Regions from separate parts of the Janthinobacterium sp. GW821-FHT03C10 genome, predicted to be linked through region 2. Evidence: predicted binding sites of a transcription regulator. Region 2 holds the regulator's gene; the other holds the start of a gene.

Region 1 (7,924 bases), on a different contig from region 2:
CCACGCTGGCGGTCTGGCCCGTGCGGCGCTCGCCGTTGGCGGCGCCGCTCAGCATGGCGGGCACGATGGCGCCTTCGGGCAGGTTTTTCCAGAAGCGCGAGGGGATATGGCTGTGCAGCAAGTCAGCATTCACGCGGGCCGGATTGAAGATGCTGCGGTAATACGTCAGCCACAGGGCTTCGCCCGCATCGTCGATGTCGGCCGCTCCCTGCATCAGCGGCGGACCCGCGTGCAAGGTGGCGCCATCCCACAGCATGCTGGCGCCGGGCGTGGCGATCAGCCAGCTGGTCGATCCCATGCGGCGCGCGAAGTGGCGCGCCACTTGCGGCAGCACCGCGTGCGTGGGTTCGAACCAGGCCACGAAGCGGGGGGCGCCGTCACTTTCCGGCCGCTCGCGGAAGCGCACGTAGGCATGCATGTCGTGCTCTTCGCGGTGCACGGCCTTGACCATGGCGTGCAGGCGCGCGCCGTCCGCGTCGGCCGGTGAAACCACGTCGTGCTGGCCCAGCTGCCAGCGCCACAGTACCTGGTACAAAAAGGCCCAGCGATCCGGGGCGCTGAAACAGGCGGCGCTCTCCAGCAGCTCCACCAGCTGGCGGGGCAGGCGCAGCGGTGGCGCGCCGGTATCCGTGGCCTCCGGCGTGGAGGAAAACAGGTCGCCGTCGCCGGGCTGCGACTGCCAGGCCACATCGGCAGGCGGCACGCCGCGCGCGATTAGTTCGCGTGCAGCCGCGCGCCACGCGTCGAACGATTGCGCCAGCCGCACGAACGTAGTCATGCGGCCTGCAGCTCCGGCCATAAGTTCAATTGCTGCGGGGCGTCCGCCATGGCGCGGCGCAGGTGTTCCGAGGCGATGGTGTCGCGCGCGGGAAAGTAGTCGGCCGTGATGATGAAGGGGGCACTCTTTTTCATGCTGCAGCGCAGGCGCGACAGGTCGGCATAGCGCACTTGCCGCAACCGGCGCAGATCGACGATGCGCTGCGCGTTGCGCAGGCCGATGCCGGGCACGCGGGCGATCATGTGCTGCGCCGCGCGGTTCAAGTCCAGCGGAAAATGTTCGCGGTGCGCCAGCGCCCACGCCAGTTTCGGATCGATATCGAGCGCCAGGTTGCCGCCGCTGGCGGGCAGCAATTCGCTGGCCTGGAAACCATAGCTACGCAGCAAGAAATCGGCCTGGTACAGCCGGTGTTCGCGCAGCATCGGCGGTGGCGCCAGCGGCACGCTTTTCGGGCTGTCGGGGATGGGGCTGAAGGCCGAGTAGTACACGCGCTTGAGTTTATAGCTGCCGTACAAGGTTTCGGCCGTGGCGAGGATCTGCTGGTCGTCGCTGGCGTCGGCGCCGACGATCATTTGCGTGCTTTGCCCGGCCGGCGCGAAACGGGGCGAGCGCGGTTCTTCCGCCTTTTCATCGAGCTTGCGGCGGATGGCGCCCATGGCCAGCTTGATCGTGTGCACGCTCTTTTCCGGTGCCAGCTTTTGCACGCTGTCCTGGGTCGGCAGTTCGATATTGACGCTGAGCCGGTCGGCATAGCGGCCCGCCTGCGCGATCAGGGCCGGGTCGGCGTCGGGGATGGTTTTCAGGTGGATGTAGCCGCGGAACTGGTGTACCTCGCGCAACTCGCGCGCTACCTGCACCAGTTGCTCCATCGTGTAGTCGGCCGAGCGGATGATGCCGGAACTGAGGAAGAGGCCGTCGATGTAGTTGCGCAGGTAAAAGTCGCTGGTCAGTTTCACCACTTCGGCCACCGTAAAGCGCGCGCGCGGCACGTTCGAGGTACGGCGGTTGACGCAGTACTGGCAATCGTACAGGCAGTAATTCGTCAACAGCACTTTCAGCAGCGAGACGCAGCGCCCGTCCGGCGTGTAGCTGTGGCAAATCCCCATGCCCGAGGTGGCGCCAAAGCCGTCCTTGCCGATGGAATCGCGCTTCGGCGCCCCGCTGCTGGCACAGGAAGCATCGTACTTGGCCGCATCGGCCAGGATTTCCAGCTTGTCCGTCAATTCCATGGCTCACCTCGATATACTGTGTTTATATACAGTATATCAGGGAATGCCGTGTGCTATCACTTGCATGAAGCTGGGTTGTTGATCCAGGGAGGAATGGCCTTCACACCGTAAGGACATTGCATATAAGTAATGAAATATAGTGCTAGGATGTAAATGTTAGCTGGAGTTTCATTCTTGGAGACTCTTAGCCAAAAAATACCTCCGATCCACTCTCATGTTCAGCCTATTCCAGAAAAAACTCGTTTTAGTATTCCTCGTCCTCTTCTTCCAGAGCCCGTTTGTGCAAAGCTACACCATGCCGACGATCACCGTCACCGCCGAGCGCGAGCGGCAGGCGTATGAAGACTGCGTTGCCATGAGCGGTGTATTTTGCCGCTGGCCCGGCGACATGTTCGACGTCTACAACCGTCCCTCGCGCGGTGCCGGCACGCCAGGCCCCGCCAATACCGATGCCGCGCCATCGAATGCCAATACGAATATCAATCGCTGCGGCGCCATGACGGCGCACCCGGTGGTCATTGCCACCGGCGAGAAGATCAAACCCGAGGTGGATTTCCAGTCATTGGGTCTGTACGGCCTGGGGTTGAAGAGAACTTATCGCAGCAAGCATGCGGTCGGTACTTTATTTGGACCACAGTGGCTCTCCAACGTGGATGTGCCCAGGTTGAATGAACCGAATTGCGGCAATACGGGAACGGGGCGATGCATACCCCGTTCTGTGACGGTGACCGATCCCACCGGCAGCACGACCAATTATCAATTTGTCGGAGAAAACGAGTTTCCCTCCACCTTGGACCCGAAAGCCGGTTCTTACTTATACCTGTCAGGAAAATCGGCACGCAGGGGAGAAATGGTCTACACGCCAGGAATGGGATGGGTCCTGTGGGCCAACGGCAATACCTACACCTACAACAAGGTGGGGGCCATCGTCTCCATCGTGGAAGGTGCCGGCGCGCAACTCAATTTCCAGTACGGCGCCAATCCGAATCAGCTTGCCAGCGTCAGCAACAGCAGCGGCCAGCTGATCCAGTTCACCTGGGGCGGCAATGGCAAGGTGAGCCGAGTGCGTGATCCTGCAGGCAACGACTGGAACTATGAATACCATGCCAGCGGCATGCTTGCCAAAGTCACTGCGCCCGCCAGCCAGGAGGTGCGCGAGTATCACTACGAGACGGCACATCCCGCTTTATTGACCGGTATCAGCATCAATGGGCAGCGCCATAGCCGCTATGCGTATTTTGCCGATGGCCGGGTCAGCGAGAGCGGCCTCGAGGGTGGAGAGGAGCGCGAGACGTTCGTCTATGGCGCCAATCAAACGACGGTGACCGATGTGCGTCAACAAGCGACCACCCACAAGTTTGCCCTGATCGGTGGCGAGCTGAAGCCGACATCGGTTTCCCGCGCCGGCACGGCGACGTGCGCCGCGGCGGCCGCCAGCACCGCGTATGACGCCAACGGCTACGTCGACTATACGCTGGACTGGAATGGCAACAAGACGGACTACAGCTATGACAAGGATGGCCATCTGTTGAGCAGGACTACGGCGGCAGGCACGGGCGCGGCGCAAACGGTCGTGCATAGCTGGAATGGGAATGAGATTGAGAAGACCGAATACCGCAATGCGGGCAACGTAGCCTATTTGCGCGTCAGCTACACGTATTACCATGCATGGGCCCCATCGGGAAAGCTCGAGAGCGAAACCTGGGATGACCTGAAGACCGGCAAGCAAAAGAAATTCGTGCACACGTACACGTTTTATCCGAACAGCACCATGTCAAGCTGGACAGTATCGCGCAGCCTGCCTGGTGGCGCGGCAGTCACGCGCTATGACTACGACACGCGCGGCAACTTGACCAGCATGACGAATCCGCTGGGCCACCAGCAAGCATGGGCAGGCCATGACGGCATGGGGCGTCCATCGGGCTATACCGACAGCAATGGCGTCGCCAGTACCTATGCTTACGATGGCATGGGCCGCCTGCTGGCAACGACGCTCAATGGCAGCCAGACGACGCATCTTGCCTATCATGCGGGCGACCTGGTGCGTTCCATCAGTTATCCGGACGGCAGCATGACGCAGTATCAATACACTGCGGGCGGCCGGGTCGAATATGTCGGCAATGCGCTGGGGGAATTTACGCATATTGCCGTGAATGTTCCTGACAACAGCGTGCGTGTGAGTTCCGCCCTGCATCACGCGGAGGTGAGTGCTGGCCTGCCAGTTCCAGTTGCTGCGGGAGAGTTGAGCACCACGACGGAAATGGATACGCTGGGCCGTCCGTTTGGCGAGCTTGGCAATCATGGCCAGCGCCTCGACAAACGATACGATCACAATGGCAATCTCGTGAGCGTCACCGATGCGGCTGGGCGCTCAACCTTATATGCGTATGACGCGGCGAATCGTCTCGTCAAGAGTACCGCGCCCGATGGCGGGGTGACTGTACTGGCCTACGATGCCGAGGGTATGTTGGCATCGGTAACCGATCCGCGTCCATTGCAAACGCGCTATACCTATAATGGTTTTGGCCAAGTCATTAGCGTGGTCAGTCCGGATACGGGTACCACCACATATGGCTATGACACTGCGGGCCGGTTGGAAAGTGAAACACGTTCCGATGGCAGAGTTACCCGCTACACCCTGGATAGTCTGGATCGTCAAATTTCACGCAGCAATAGCGGTGAAACCGAGAAATTTACCTATGACGAGGGACGGTTTGGCAAGGGGCGTCTGACTGGTTTCACGGATCTTACGGGGTACACCGGCTACGCCTACAACGCATATGGGCAGCTCACTGTACAAGCCAATAATATATACGGCAGCAACTATACGACTGTCTGGGACTATGATGCTGCGGGCCGCCTGGAGGGTATCCATTACCCATCGGGCACACGTACTTTTTATTCGTACGATGCATACGGCCGCGTGAGTGAGCTCTTGACGAATGTGACTGGCGTATGGACAAAACTGGCTGACTCAGTGCTGTATCAGCCAGTCAGCGGTAAGCCCCATGCTTGGCGTTACGGGAATAATTTGCCGCGCAGGGTGACGCTGGATGTGGATGGCCGAATTACGCGCATTTCCGGCAATGTGGAAAACGTGGAATATCGCCATAACAATACGAATCAGATCATTGCCATGATCGATGCGGGCAATGAACATATGACCCAGGGAATTGACTATGATGCGGCTGACCGCGTAGGACTGGTGACGCGCCGGATCGATTATCAGAGTTTCTCCTGGGACCAGGCTGGCAACCGGACAGGCCAGTCCCGGAAGGGCAGCAATTATGGTTTTGCGCTCGACAGCGGCAGCAACCGGCTTGCATCCTGGAGCGGCAACGGTGAATTCCGTAACTTCAGCTACAACCCCGTGGGCACGCTGGCCAGCGAAATGCGCCATGATGGCAGCCGTTCCTATACCTACGATGGATTCAACCGCATGCGCGGCATTCTGGTGAATGGCCGTTATGTCGGAGACTATCGCACCAATGCGCTGAACCAGCGTGTGCAAAAAGATGGGGCTGGTGGCATCACGCAAGCCATTTATGGTCCAGGCGGTGAACTGCTGGCTGAAATTGGAGCGCAAACCAGTCATTATTTCTGGTTCAATGGCGAGATGATCGGCATGGCGCGTGCCAACCAGGTTTATTTTAGCCATAACGACCACCTGGGCCGTCCCGAAGTCATGAGCAATGCCAGCGGTGCTGTCGTATGGCGCGCCGCCAATGCCGCATTTGACCGCACCGTCATCGTCGACACAATTGGCGGCTTGAATATCGGATTCCCGGGCCAGTACTACGATGCCGAATCGGGCCTGTGGTACAACTGGCACCGCTACTACGATGCATCGCTGGGACGGTATTTGCAGAGTGATCCGATCGGGTTGGCGGGAGGGATGAATACCTATGCCTACGTCGGGGGCAATCCACTTAGCAATATTGACCCATCGGGGCTGGCAGATCTGAATCTGTTTAATCCGAACGGTCTATATCATGACACGGTTACTTATCCTGGTGGAAATGCGTGGTCTGTGCCTTGGGCATATACCGTGGCCGGTCACGGAAATCCGGGCAATATGGAGGATCGCCGCGATGGTATCAAGCCGATTTTTGCCAACGATCTCGCAAACATGATTCGCAATGATCCCAATTGGAAAGGTCAGCCTGTCATCCTGGGGGCGTGTAATACTGGCGTCAGCCGTAATGGCAAGCCATCATTTGCGCAGCAGGTGGCCAACAAACTTGGCGTCGATGTGACAGCACCGATGGATTTTAGCTGGTACGCTCGGTCAGGCATGCTGGGCGCTGGCCCTTATCCAAGCGGACCACCGATTGGCCAGCCAGGACCCTGGAAATCATTTTCACCCATACGCCAATGAAAATACTTACCTTGTTAATCTGTCTGCTGATTGGCCTGTGTAGTGGATACTGGTTCTTAAAAAAAGAGCGGGATGCAATGGCCGTCAGTCCAACTGTGGAATTCAATTTGACGCCGCGAGATATCGCGAGCCTGGAAGCGCGCTCGCTTGGTGGAGATTGCGGGGCGGCTTATCAGCTTGCCAGATACCATAGCAATTTCACGCTGAAATCTGAAGAAGCCATTCGCTGGTTTCGTTTGGCGGTCAGATGTCCCGATATCAATCCCAAGGTGGAATTGATTGCTTTACTAATCGGTGACAAGAATCCGGCACATAGGGAGGAAATCAGGCAGCTGATTCAAGAGATAGGCAAGACTGATCTTCCCGCTGCCAAGCGAGCCGAAGAAGCTGTGCAAGCTGCGGACGGCGGCAAGTAAATCTGTGGTTGGACAATAGCTTACTGACTTATTCAGTGAGCTTGATCAACTCGTGTCCGCGTGCTACCACCGCACGCGGACCGGTAACATGCAGAGTATGAGTGCCGAAGGAGAATGGTCACGAGAATTGCCGTGCTCTAGGAAACAAGCAGATGGATCTTGGCAAGCCCGGCACGTCGTGATGTTTTGGTCCTTGCAATGCAGGAGGCTGAGGCCATGAAGCTGGCAATAAAACTAGGCACAGGCGCCGTTCTGCTGGTTCTTTTTGCGTATTGGGTCATGCAGGAGCGGCGTACGAGCGGTGAGGAACCTGTCGTTACGCCACTGGCACAGCGGGCGATCGATGGCGATGGGCAGGTCATTGCCGAACTGCGCCAGGAATATCTGGAGAAAGGCGAAGTCTCCACAGCGAATTACTGGCTGTATGCGGGAGCGCTGCGCGGAAATGCCGAATTGGTGGAGGAATATGCGCAACGGTTTGCGGCGATGCCGGAAGACAGGCAGGCGGCGCAAGTACAAAGTATCAGGACAAGTTCCGCATCGCCTGCGCAAAAACAGGCATTGCTGGAGAGACTGGGGAAGAATTGATCGCCTAATTCGAGCGACGAAATTGACCGGCTATGTGTTGTCACACTTCATCGGCGTACCGCAGCCGGCCTGTCCTCTCCCGGCGCTGGCTGCATTTTTCCTCATTTGCTCTTTGCCATTGCTTGATCCATGCGATGGCAGAACGCTATATATAAGTGTATATTACGCTCCTTGTTCACCGTTCACTTTACAAGGATACGATCATGCGCCTCACCTCCCTCGCCCGCCTGCTTGGCGCCGCCCTGTTCGCCACCGCCGCTACCTCCGCCCTTGCCGGCGAAGTGGTGGTGTCGGCCGCGGCCAGCCTGACGAATGCGTTCAAGGATGCGGCGCAAAGCTACGAGGCGCAGTATCCGGGCAGCAAGGTGTCCTTGAACTTCGCCGCCTCGGGCGTGCTGCTGCAGCAGATCGTCAAGGGCGCGCCCGTGGACGTGTTTGCCTCGGCCGACCAGGAAACCATGGATGCGGCGCAAAAGCAGGGCCTGGTATTGCCGGCCGACCGCATGGACTTCGTCGGCAACAGCCTGGTGCTGAT
Region 2 (7,924 bases):
ACCGTGTCCGCGCTGGAAGACAAGGTCAACCAGATGGAAGATGGCGTGGCCACCCTGTGCTTCGCCACCGGCATGGGCGCCATCGGCGCCGTGGTGCAGTCGCTGCTGCGCGCGGGCGACCATGTGGTGTCGTCGGCCTTTTTGTTTGGCAACACCAACAGCCTGTGGCAAACGGTGACGGGGCAGGGCATCGATGTATCGTTCGTCGACGCCACCGAGGTGGCCAACGTGGCGGCCGCCATCACGCCGGCCACGCGCATCGTGTTCGTGGAAACCATCGCCAATCCGCGCACGCAGATCGCCGACCTGGCAAAGATCGGCGAGTTGTGCCGCGAGAAGGGCATCTTGTACATCGTCGACAACACCATGACGACGCCGTATCTGTTCCGCCCGAAAGCCGTGGGCGCGGGCCTGGTGGTCAATGCCTTGACGAAATCCATCGGCGGCCACGGCAATGCGCTGGGCGGCAGCTTGACGGACACGGGCGTGTTCGACTGGACGCAGTATCCGAACATCTTTGAGAACTACAAGAAGGCGGCGCCGGCGCAATGGGGTATCGCGCAAATCCGCGCCAAGGCCTTGCGCGACTTCGGCGCCTCGCTGGGGCCGGAAGCGGCGCACCATATCGCCGTCGGCGCGGAAACCATGGCCTTGCGCATGGACCGCACCTGCTCGAACGCCCTGGCCCTGGCCACCATGCTGGCCGCCGATCCGCGCGTGGCGGCCGTGCATTACCCGGGTCTGGCGTCGCACCCGCAGCATGCGCTGGCGAGCGACCTGTTCCGCAGCTATGGCTCCCTGTTCAGCTTTGAACTCAAGGATGGCATCGACTGCTTCGATTTCCTCAATCGTTTGAATTTGGCCATTCCCGCGAGCAACCTCGGCGACACGCGCACCCTGGTCATTCCCGTCGCCCACACGATCTTCTATGAGATGGGTGCCGAGCGGCGTGCCAGCATGGGTATCGCCGAATCGCTGATCCGCGTCTCCGTCGGCATCGAGGACGAGGTGGATCTGCTCGAGGATTTCCGCCAGGCACTCGATGTATAAGTCGCCGGATAAATGAAAAGGGCCGCAACAGTCATGCTGTTGCGGCCCTTTTTTCGTGCAGTCGTTTAATGCCAGCTGCGCATGAGTCCGACGGCCAGCCCTTCCAGGGCGAATTCATCTTCCGGCGATACGGTGATGACCTTGAAGTCGGGATTTTCCGGGAACAGTTCGATCACGGAACCCGTCTTCTTGTAGCGCTTGACGGTGACTTCGTCGCCGATGCGGGCGACGACGATCTGGCCGTTCTTGGCGCTGTCGACCTTCTTGACGGCCAGTAAATCGCCATCCATGATGCCGGCGTCGCGCATGGACCAGCCGCGCACCTTCAGCAGGAAGTCGGGCTTGGCCGAAAACAGGGCCGGGTCCACGTTGTAGCTCGCTTCCAGGTTTTCCTGTGCCAGGATGGGCGAGCCTGCCGCCACGCGGCCGATCAGGGGCAGCGACATCAGCAGCGCTGCCGGCACTTTCGATGGCAGGGCTTCAGCCGCCGCGCCGATCAGGCGGATGCCGCGCGAGGTGCCGGGCGAAATCTCGATGGCGCCCTTGCGGGCCAGGGCCTGCAAATGCTCTTCGGCCGCGTTGGCCGATTTGAAACCCAGTTCATTGGCGATTTCGGCACGGGTGGGAGGAAAGCCCGTGTTTTCAATCGCGTCCTTGATCAGGTTCAGGATTTGTTCTTGTCGTGCTGTCAGCTTGATCATGAGCGGTGGGTGCATACTGAAATGCTGTCTATATGAACAGACTGTATTTTTGTACAGTATCGCCCACTATGCAAGGGGATTTGCGTGTTTTCGGCGAATTTCGCAAGAAATACTTGTCCATGGGCGGAAAGCGCGTTCGCGCGCGGTCTTTTCGGGCGCTGGCGCAAGCAATGATTGAAACGTTTGCAAAAGGCGGTTATAATCTTCGGCTGACCTTCCCACACCCGTCTTGACGCCGGGGTGGGCGATTATCAATCCGACCTGAAGGAGTTTGCATGCGTCATTATGAAATAGTCTTTATCGTCCATCCGGACCAAAGCGAGCAAGTGCCCGCGATGATCGAACGCTACAAAGCCAGCGTAACCACCCGCGGCGGTTCGGTTCACCGCGTGGAAGATTGGGGCCGCCGCCAAATGGCTTACTCGATCCAAAAGCTGCCTAAAGCACACTACATCTGCCTGAACATCGAATGCGACAACGAGACCCTGGTCGAGTTGGAAACAGCATTCAAATTCAATGATGCCGTGTTGCGTCACCTGACCGTTAAAATGAAGAAAGCTGAAACAGCTCCTTCGCCGATGATGAAATCGGTACAACGCGAAGACGCGGCCAAAAGCCACCGCACCGAAGCACCAGCAGCCGCTCCAGCCGCAGCCGCTTAATTTTTGACCAGGATCGTGCGCTGAACCAGCTACAAGTCACCGCCATCATTGCCGAGCGCGAAATATTGCGCTATACCCCGGCAGGGCTGCCGATTGTGAATGCAGTATTGCAACACAGTTCGCAGCAGATGGAAGCAGGGATTGCCCGTTTGACCGAGTTTGATGTTGCCGCGCTAGCCGCTGGCGAAATTTCAGGCCGGTTCAGTCAGGCAAGCTTGGGCGGGGTGTATCAGTTCACGGGTTTCCTGGCCAGGAAGAGCCGCAACAGCAAGAGTTTGGTGTTTCACATCATTGATTTTAGTGCAGTCATTCCCGACTAGCGCATTTTAGATACAGGAGCCTGACATGGCATTCGGTAAAAAGTTCGACAAAAATAAGCTCAAGCTTAAAGAAAAACGCAAACAGCAAAACCCTTTGTTCAAACGTAAGAAGTTCTGCCGCTTCACGGCAGCTCACGTTGAGCAAGTCGACTACAAAGACGTCGACACGCTGAAAGACTTCGTCCAGGAAAACGGCAAGATCATGCCAGCACGCCTGACCGGTACCAAAGCGCACTACCAGCGCCAAGTCGACACCGCAATCAAGCGCGCTCGCTTCCTCGCGCTGCTGCCATACACCGATCTGCACCACGCTTAATCGGTCAGATATTCCTGGAGAAGAACTATGCAAATCATTCTGTTAGAAAAAGTTGTAAACGTCGGTAACCTCGGCGAAGTCGTCAAAGTCAAAGACGGTTACGCACGTAACTTCCTGATCCCGCAACGCCTGGCACGTCGTGCTACGGCAACCGCTGTGGCTGAATTCGAAGTCAAGCGCGCCGAACTGGAAAAAGCTGCTGCCGCCAAACTGGCCGCATCGCAAGCCCAGGGCGAAAAACTGAGCGGCCTGACCGTTCAAGTTGCTCAAAAAGCTGGCGTCGATGGCCGTCTGTTCGGTTCCGTCACCAACTTCGACATCGCTGAAGCGCTGACCAAGCAAGGTTTTGCTGTTGAAAAAGCACAAATCCGCATGCCTACCGGCCCGCTGAAGATCGTTGGCGAGCACAACGTTTCGGTTGCTCTGCACACCGACGTGGTCGTGGAAGTGGTGATCGCTGTCGTTCCAGACGCGAACGCGTAATCGTCTGCGGGCCTGGCCCGCAAGCGCTGCCGCACTATGAAAAGCCGGGTTCGCCCGGCTTTTTTGTGGCCTTTTTTTCGCTCATTTTCAGCCCTTTATTTTTGCCGGCACGCCGAAGCGGGTATAATTCGCGCCATGAACGCCCCCTCTGATCCGCAACTGGATTCCCTCCGTATTCCGCCGCATTCGATCGAAGCAGAACAATCCGTCATCGGTGGTCTGCTGCGCGACAATGCCGCCTATGACCGCATCGCCGACTTCATGCATGCGGAGGATTTCTATCGCTATGACCATCGCATCATCTTCGAGCAAATCGTCAAGATGGTTAACGCTTCCAAGCCAGCCGATGTCATTACTGTTTTTGAAACCCTGACCCAGCTCGGCAAGGCCGAGGACGTGGGCGGACTCGCTTACCTGAACGCCATGGCGCAGAACACGCCATCGGCCGCGAACATCCGGCGCTACGCCGAGATCGTGCGCGACCGCGGCGTGCTGCGTAAACTCATCACCGTCGCCGACGATATCTCCGGCACGGCCTTCAGCCCGCAAGGCAAGGAAGTCAAGCAGATGCTTGACGAGGCCGAATCGAAGATTTTCGCCATCGCCGAAGAAGGCGCGCGCGGCGCCCAGGGCTGGACCGCCATCCAGCCCCTGCTGACGCAGGTGGTCGAGCGCATCGACGAGCTGTACAGCCGCGACAACCAGAGTGAAATCACGGGCGTGCCCACCGGTTTCATCGACCTCGACCGCATGACCTCGGGTCTGCAGCCGGGCGACCTGGTGATCGTGGCGGGCCGTCCGTCGATGGGCAAGACGGCGTTTTCCGTCAACATCGGCGAGAACGTGGCCATCGACAGCGGCTTGCCCGTGGCCGTGTTCTCGATGGAGATGGGCGGCGCCCAGCTGGCCATGCGTATGCTCGGCTCCGTCGGACAGCTGGACCAGCACCGCCTGCGCACGGGCCGCCTGAACGACGAGGACTGGCCGCGCCTGACGAATGCGATCCAGAAGATGAACGACGCGCAGTTGTACATCGATGAAACGCCGGCGCTCAACTCGATCGAATTGCGCGCCCGCTCGCGCCGCCTGTCGCGCCAGTGCGGCAAGCTGGGCCTGATCATCGTCGACTACTTGCAGCTGATGTCGGCCAATACCCCGGGCGACAACCGCGCCACGGAGATTTCCGAGATTTCGCGGGGCTTGAAAGGCCTGGCGAAGGAACTCGGTTGTCCCGTGATCGCGCTGTCCCAGCTGAACCGCTCGCTGGAACAACGTCCCAATAAACGTCCTGTCATGTCCGACTTGCGCGAATCGGGCGCTATCGAGCAGGATGCCGACGTGATCCTGTTCATTTACCGCGACGAGGTGTATAACCCCGACTCGCCGGACAAGGGAACGGCCGAAATCATCATCGGTAAACAGCGTAACGGCCCAATCGGCAGCATCCGCCTCACCTTCATGGGGCAGTACACCAAATTTGGCAATTACAGTGGTGGCCTGGCGCTTTACCAAGGCGACTAAGACTCAGCAGCACTGGCAATTCCATTGGCCGCCCCCTCATACGGGGCGGCTTTCTGTAGTAAATAACACGACTCAATGCTTAACGGAGAATGACATGTTTGGACGCTTGATGCCCACTGAGGGCAAGTTTTTTGAATTGTTTAACCAGCACGCGGAACTGTGCGTCAAGGGCGCGAAAGAGATGCTCGGCCTGATGACCAATTTCGACGACCTGGAAAACCGCGTGCATGCGATCGAAAGCATCGAGAAACAGGCGGACAAGGTCACCTACGCCACCGTGGAAATGCTGCACAAGACCTTCATCACGCCGATCGACCGCGATGACATCCATCAGCTGATCACGCGCCAGGACGACATCCTCGACCTGCTGGAAGATGCGGCGCAAACCGTCTCGCTGTACGACCTGAAGGCCGTCACGCCGGAAGCCAAGCGCCTGGCCGAACTGGTCCTGGCCTGCACCGAGAAAGTGCGCGACGCCGTCGCCATGCTGCACAACATGGACAACTCGCGCAAGATCGTCGCCATCTGCGAAGAGATCGACCGCCTGGAATCGGACGCCGACCACGTGATGCGCGCCGCGATGTCCAAGCTGTTCCGCGACGAGCCGGACGTGCGCAACCTGATCAAGCTGAAAGCGATCTACGAAATTCTGGAAACCGTGACCGACCGTTGCGAAGATGTGTCCAATATTATCGAAGGCATCATCGTCGAAAACGCGTAAGCGTTGGGCCTGTCCTGAACCAGAATCAGAAAAGAAACTATAATGACCATACAAATCAGCATCTACGTGCTAGGCCTGTTGATCGTCCTGGCGCTGCTGTTTGACTTCATGAACGGCTTCCACGATGCCGCCAACGCGATCGCCACGGTGGTCTCGACGGGCGTATTGAAACCGCAGACCGCGGTTGCCATGGCCGCCACATTCAACTTCGTCGCCATCTTCGTGTTCCACCAGCTGACCGTGGCCGCCACGGTGGGCAAGGGCACCATCGACCCGGCCGTGATCGACCAGTACGTGATCTTCGGCGCGCTGATGGGCGCCATCTTCTGGAATTTGTTTACCTGGTACTACGGCATTCCATCGTCGTCCTCGCACGCCCTGATCGGCGGCCTGGTGGGCGCCGCCGTCGCCAAGTCGGGCACGGGCGCGCTGGTCGCGGCCGGCCTGTGGAAAACCGTGGCCTTCATCGTCATCGCGCCCGTGCTGGGCTTCGTGTTCGGTTCCATCATGATGCTGCTCGTGTCGTGGATCTTCGTGCGCTCGACGCCGCGCAAGGTCGACAAGTGGTTCCGCCGTTTGCAACTGGTATCGGCCGCCGCCTACAGCCTGGGCCACGGCGGCAACGACGCGCAAAAAACCATCGGCATCATCTGGATGCTGCTGATCGCTGCCGGCTACTCCAGCGCGGCCGATGCCATGCCGCCGATGTGGGTCATCATCTCGTGCTACACGGCGATCAGCTTCGGTACCCTGTTCGGCGGCTGGCGCATCGTCAAGACCATGGGCCAGAAGATCACCAAGCTCAAACCGGTCGGCGGCTTCTGCGCCGAAACGGGCGGCGCCATCACCCTGTTCGTCTCGACGGCGCTGGGCATTCCCGTGTCGACCACGCACACGATCACGGGCGCCATCGTCGGCGTCGGCTCGTCGCAGAAAATGTCGGCCGTGCGCTGGGGCGTGGCGGGCAACATCGTCTGGGCCTGGATCTTCACGATTCCCGCTTCCGCGTTTGTTGCCGCAGTCGCCTGGTGGATTGGCCACCACATCATGTAAGGCACCTCTGCAAACCTACTGCGCAGCCCACTATCGAATCTCCGTTGCTCACTGTACTAAAGTACAGCTCCGCTACTCAATCCGATATCGGGCTTGCTCGCTACGGTTTTCAGAGGGCCTCGGGCCAACTGGGCGCATGTATAAAAAAGGAACCGTAAGGTTCCTTTTTTTATGCGCCGGCCAGTTCCACCGTCAGCCCCTCGCTGGCGAGGAACACCTGCAGGCCGGCCAGGCGGCTGGCATAGCGGCCCATCACGTCGGCAAACACGGCTTCGAGCTGCTCGTCGCTGCGCGTCGGTTCGTGGTGGGTGCAGTACAGGCGCCGCGCGCCGCAGCGCAGGGCCAGGTCGAAGGCGGCGTCGAAGGTGCCGTGGCCCCAGCCCTGCTTGCCCGGGTATTCCTCGCGCGTGTACGAGCAATCCATGATCAGCGCGTCGACGCCGGCGACCAGCGCATCGATGCCGGCCTGGCGCTGCGCATTGCGCGCCGCGCAGGCCGCGTGGTCGGCGTGGCCGGGCGGATGCAGGTTGTAGAACGGTTCATGGTCGCCGCTGAAAAACAACGAGGCGCCGCCGCAGTCGATGCGGTAGCCGAGGTTGACCACCGGATGGTTCATTTCCGCGCCGCGCACGCGCGCGCCGCCCACGTCGACGATGTCGCCCGGCGCCAGGGTGCGGTACTCGATGCTGGCCGCCATGGCCGCTTCGCTGACGGGAAAATAGCTGCCCTGCAGCTGCACCGCCATCACGTGCTCGATGCCGCGCCCGCTGGTGCCGTCCAGGGCGCCATGCAGGCGCATGCGGTTGCCGGCCACGAACAGGGGCGAGAACATGGGCAAGCCGTGGATGTGGTCCCAGTGGCTGTGCGTGATGAAGACGTGCGCGTCGACGGGCTGGCCCGGCGGCAGCTGCTGCGCCAGTGAAAAGATGCCGCTGCCCGCATCGAGAATGATCAGGCTATCGTTGTCGGTGCGCACCTCGATGCACGTGGTGTTGCCGCCATAGCGCGCCGTGCGCGGGCCGGGGGAGGGGATGGAGCCGCGCACGCCCCTGAACGTGAATTTCATTCAGTACCTTGTTACGGTGTAATTATTGTTA

Evidence for each region. The regulator LexA, encoded in region 2, represses DNA repair genes until DNA is damaged. The targets are predictions, from matches to a motif close to ACTGTATNNNNATACAGT.
Region 1: AC07VH_RS17455 (putative DNA modification/repair radical SAM protein) is a predicted target of LexA. The motif match lies at 2,023-2,040, and genes of this name have one in related genera.

Annotation. Positions count from the first base shown of each region.
Region 1 covers NZ_JBWKUN010000005.1:76,618-84,541, reverse strand. Annotated here, with positions in the region: gene AC07VH_RS17460 (UdgX family uracil-DNA binding protein) at 1-778, opposite strand, end outside; gene AC07VH_RS17455 (putative DNA modification/repair radical SAM protein) at 775-2,007, opposite strand; gene AC07VH_RS17450 (DUF8616 domain-containing protein) at 2,222-6,385, shown strand; gene AC07VH_RS17445 (hypothetical protein) at 6,382-6,801, shown strand; gene AC07VH_RS17440 (hypothetical protein) at 7,018-7,389, shown strand; gene modA (molybdate ABC transporter substrate-binding protein) at 7,593-7,924, shown strand, end outside.
Region 2 covers NZ_JBWKUN010000007.1:10,734-18,657, reverse strand. Annotated here, with positions in the region: gene AC07VH_RS22135 (cystathionine gamma-synthase family protein) at 1-1,050, shown strand, start outside; gene lexA (transcriptional repressor LexA) at 1,116-1,751, opposite strand; gene rpsF (30S ribosomal protein S6) at 2,027-2,413, shown strand; gene priB (primosomal replication protein N) at 2,434-2,733, shown strand; gene rpsR (30S ribosomal protein S18) at 2,759-3,049, shown strand; gene rplI (50S ribosomal protein L9) at 3,077-3,532, shown strand; gene AC07VH_RS22105 (replicative DNA helicase) at 3,668-5,053, shown strand; gene AC07VH_RS22100 (DUF47 domain-containing protein) at 5,148-5,774, shown strand; gene AC07VH_RS22095 (inorganic phosphate transporter) at 5,814-6,827, shown strand; gene AC07VH_RS22090 (MBL fold metallo-hydrolase) at 6,997-7,893, opposite strand.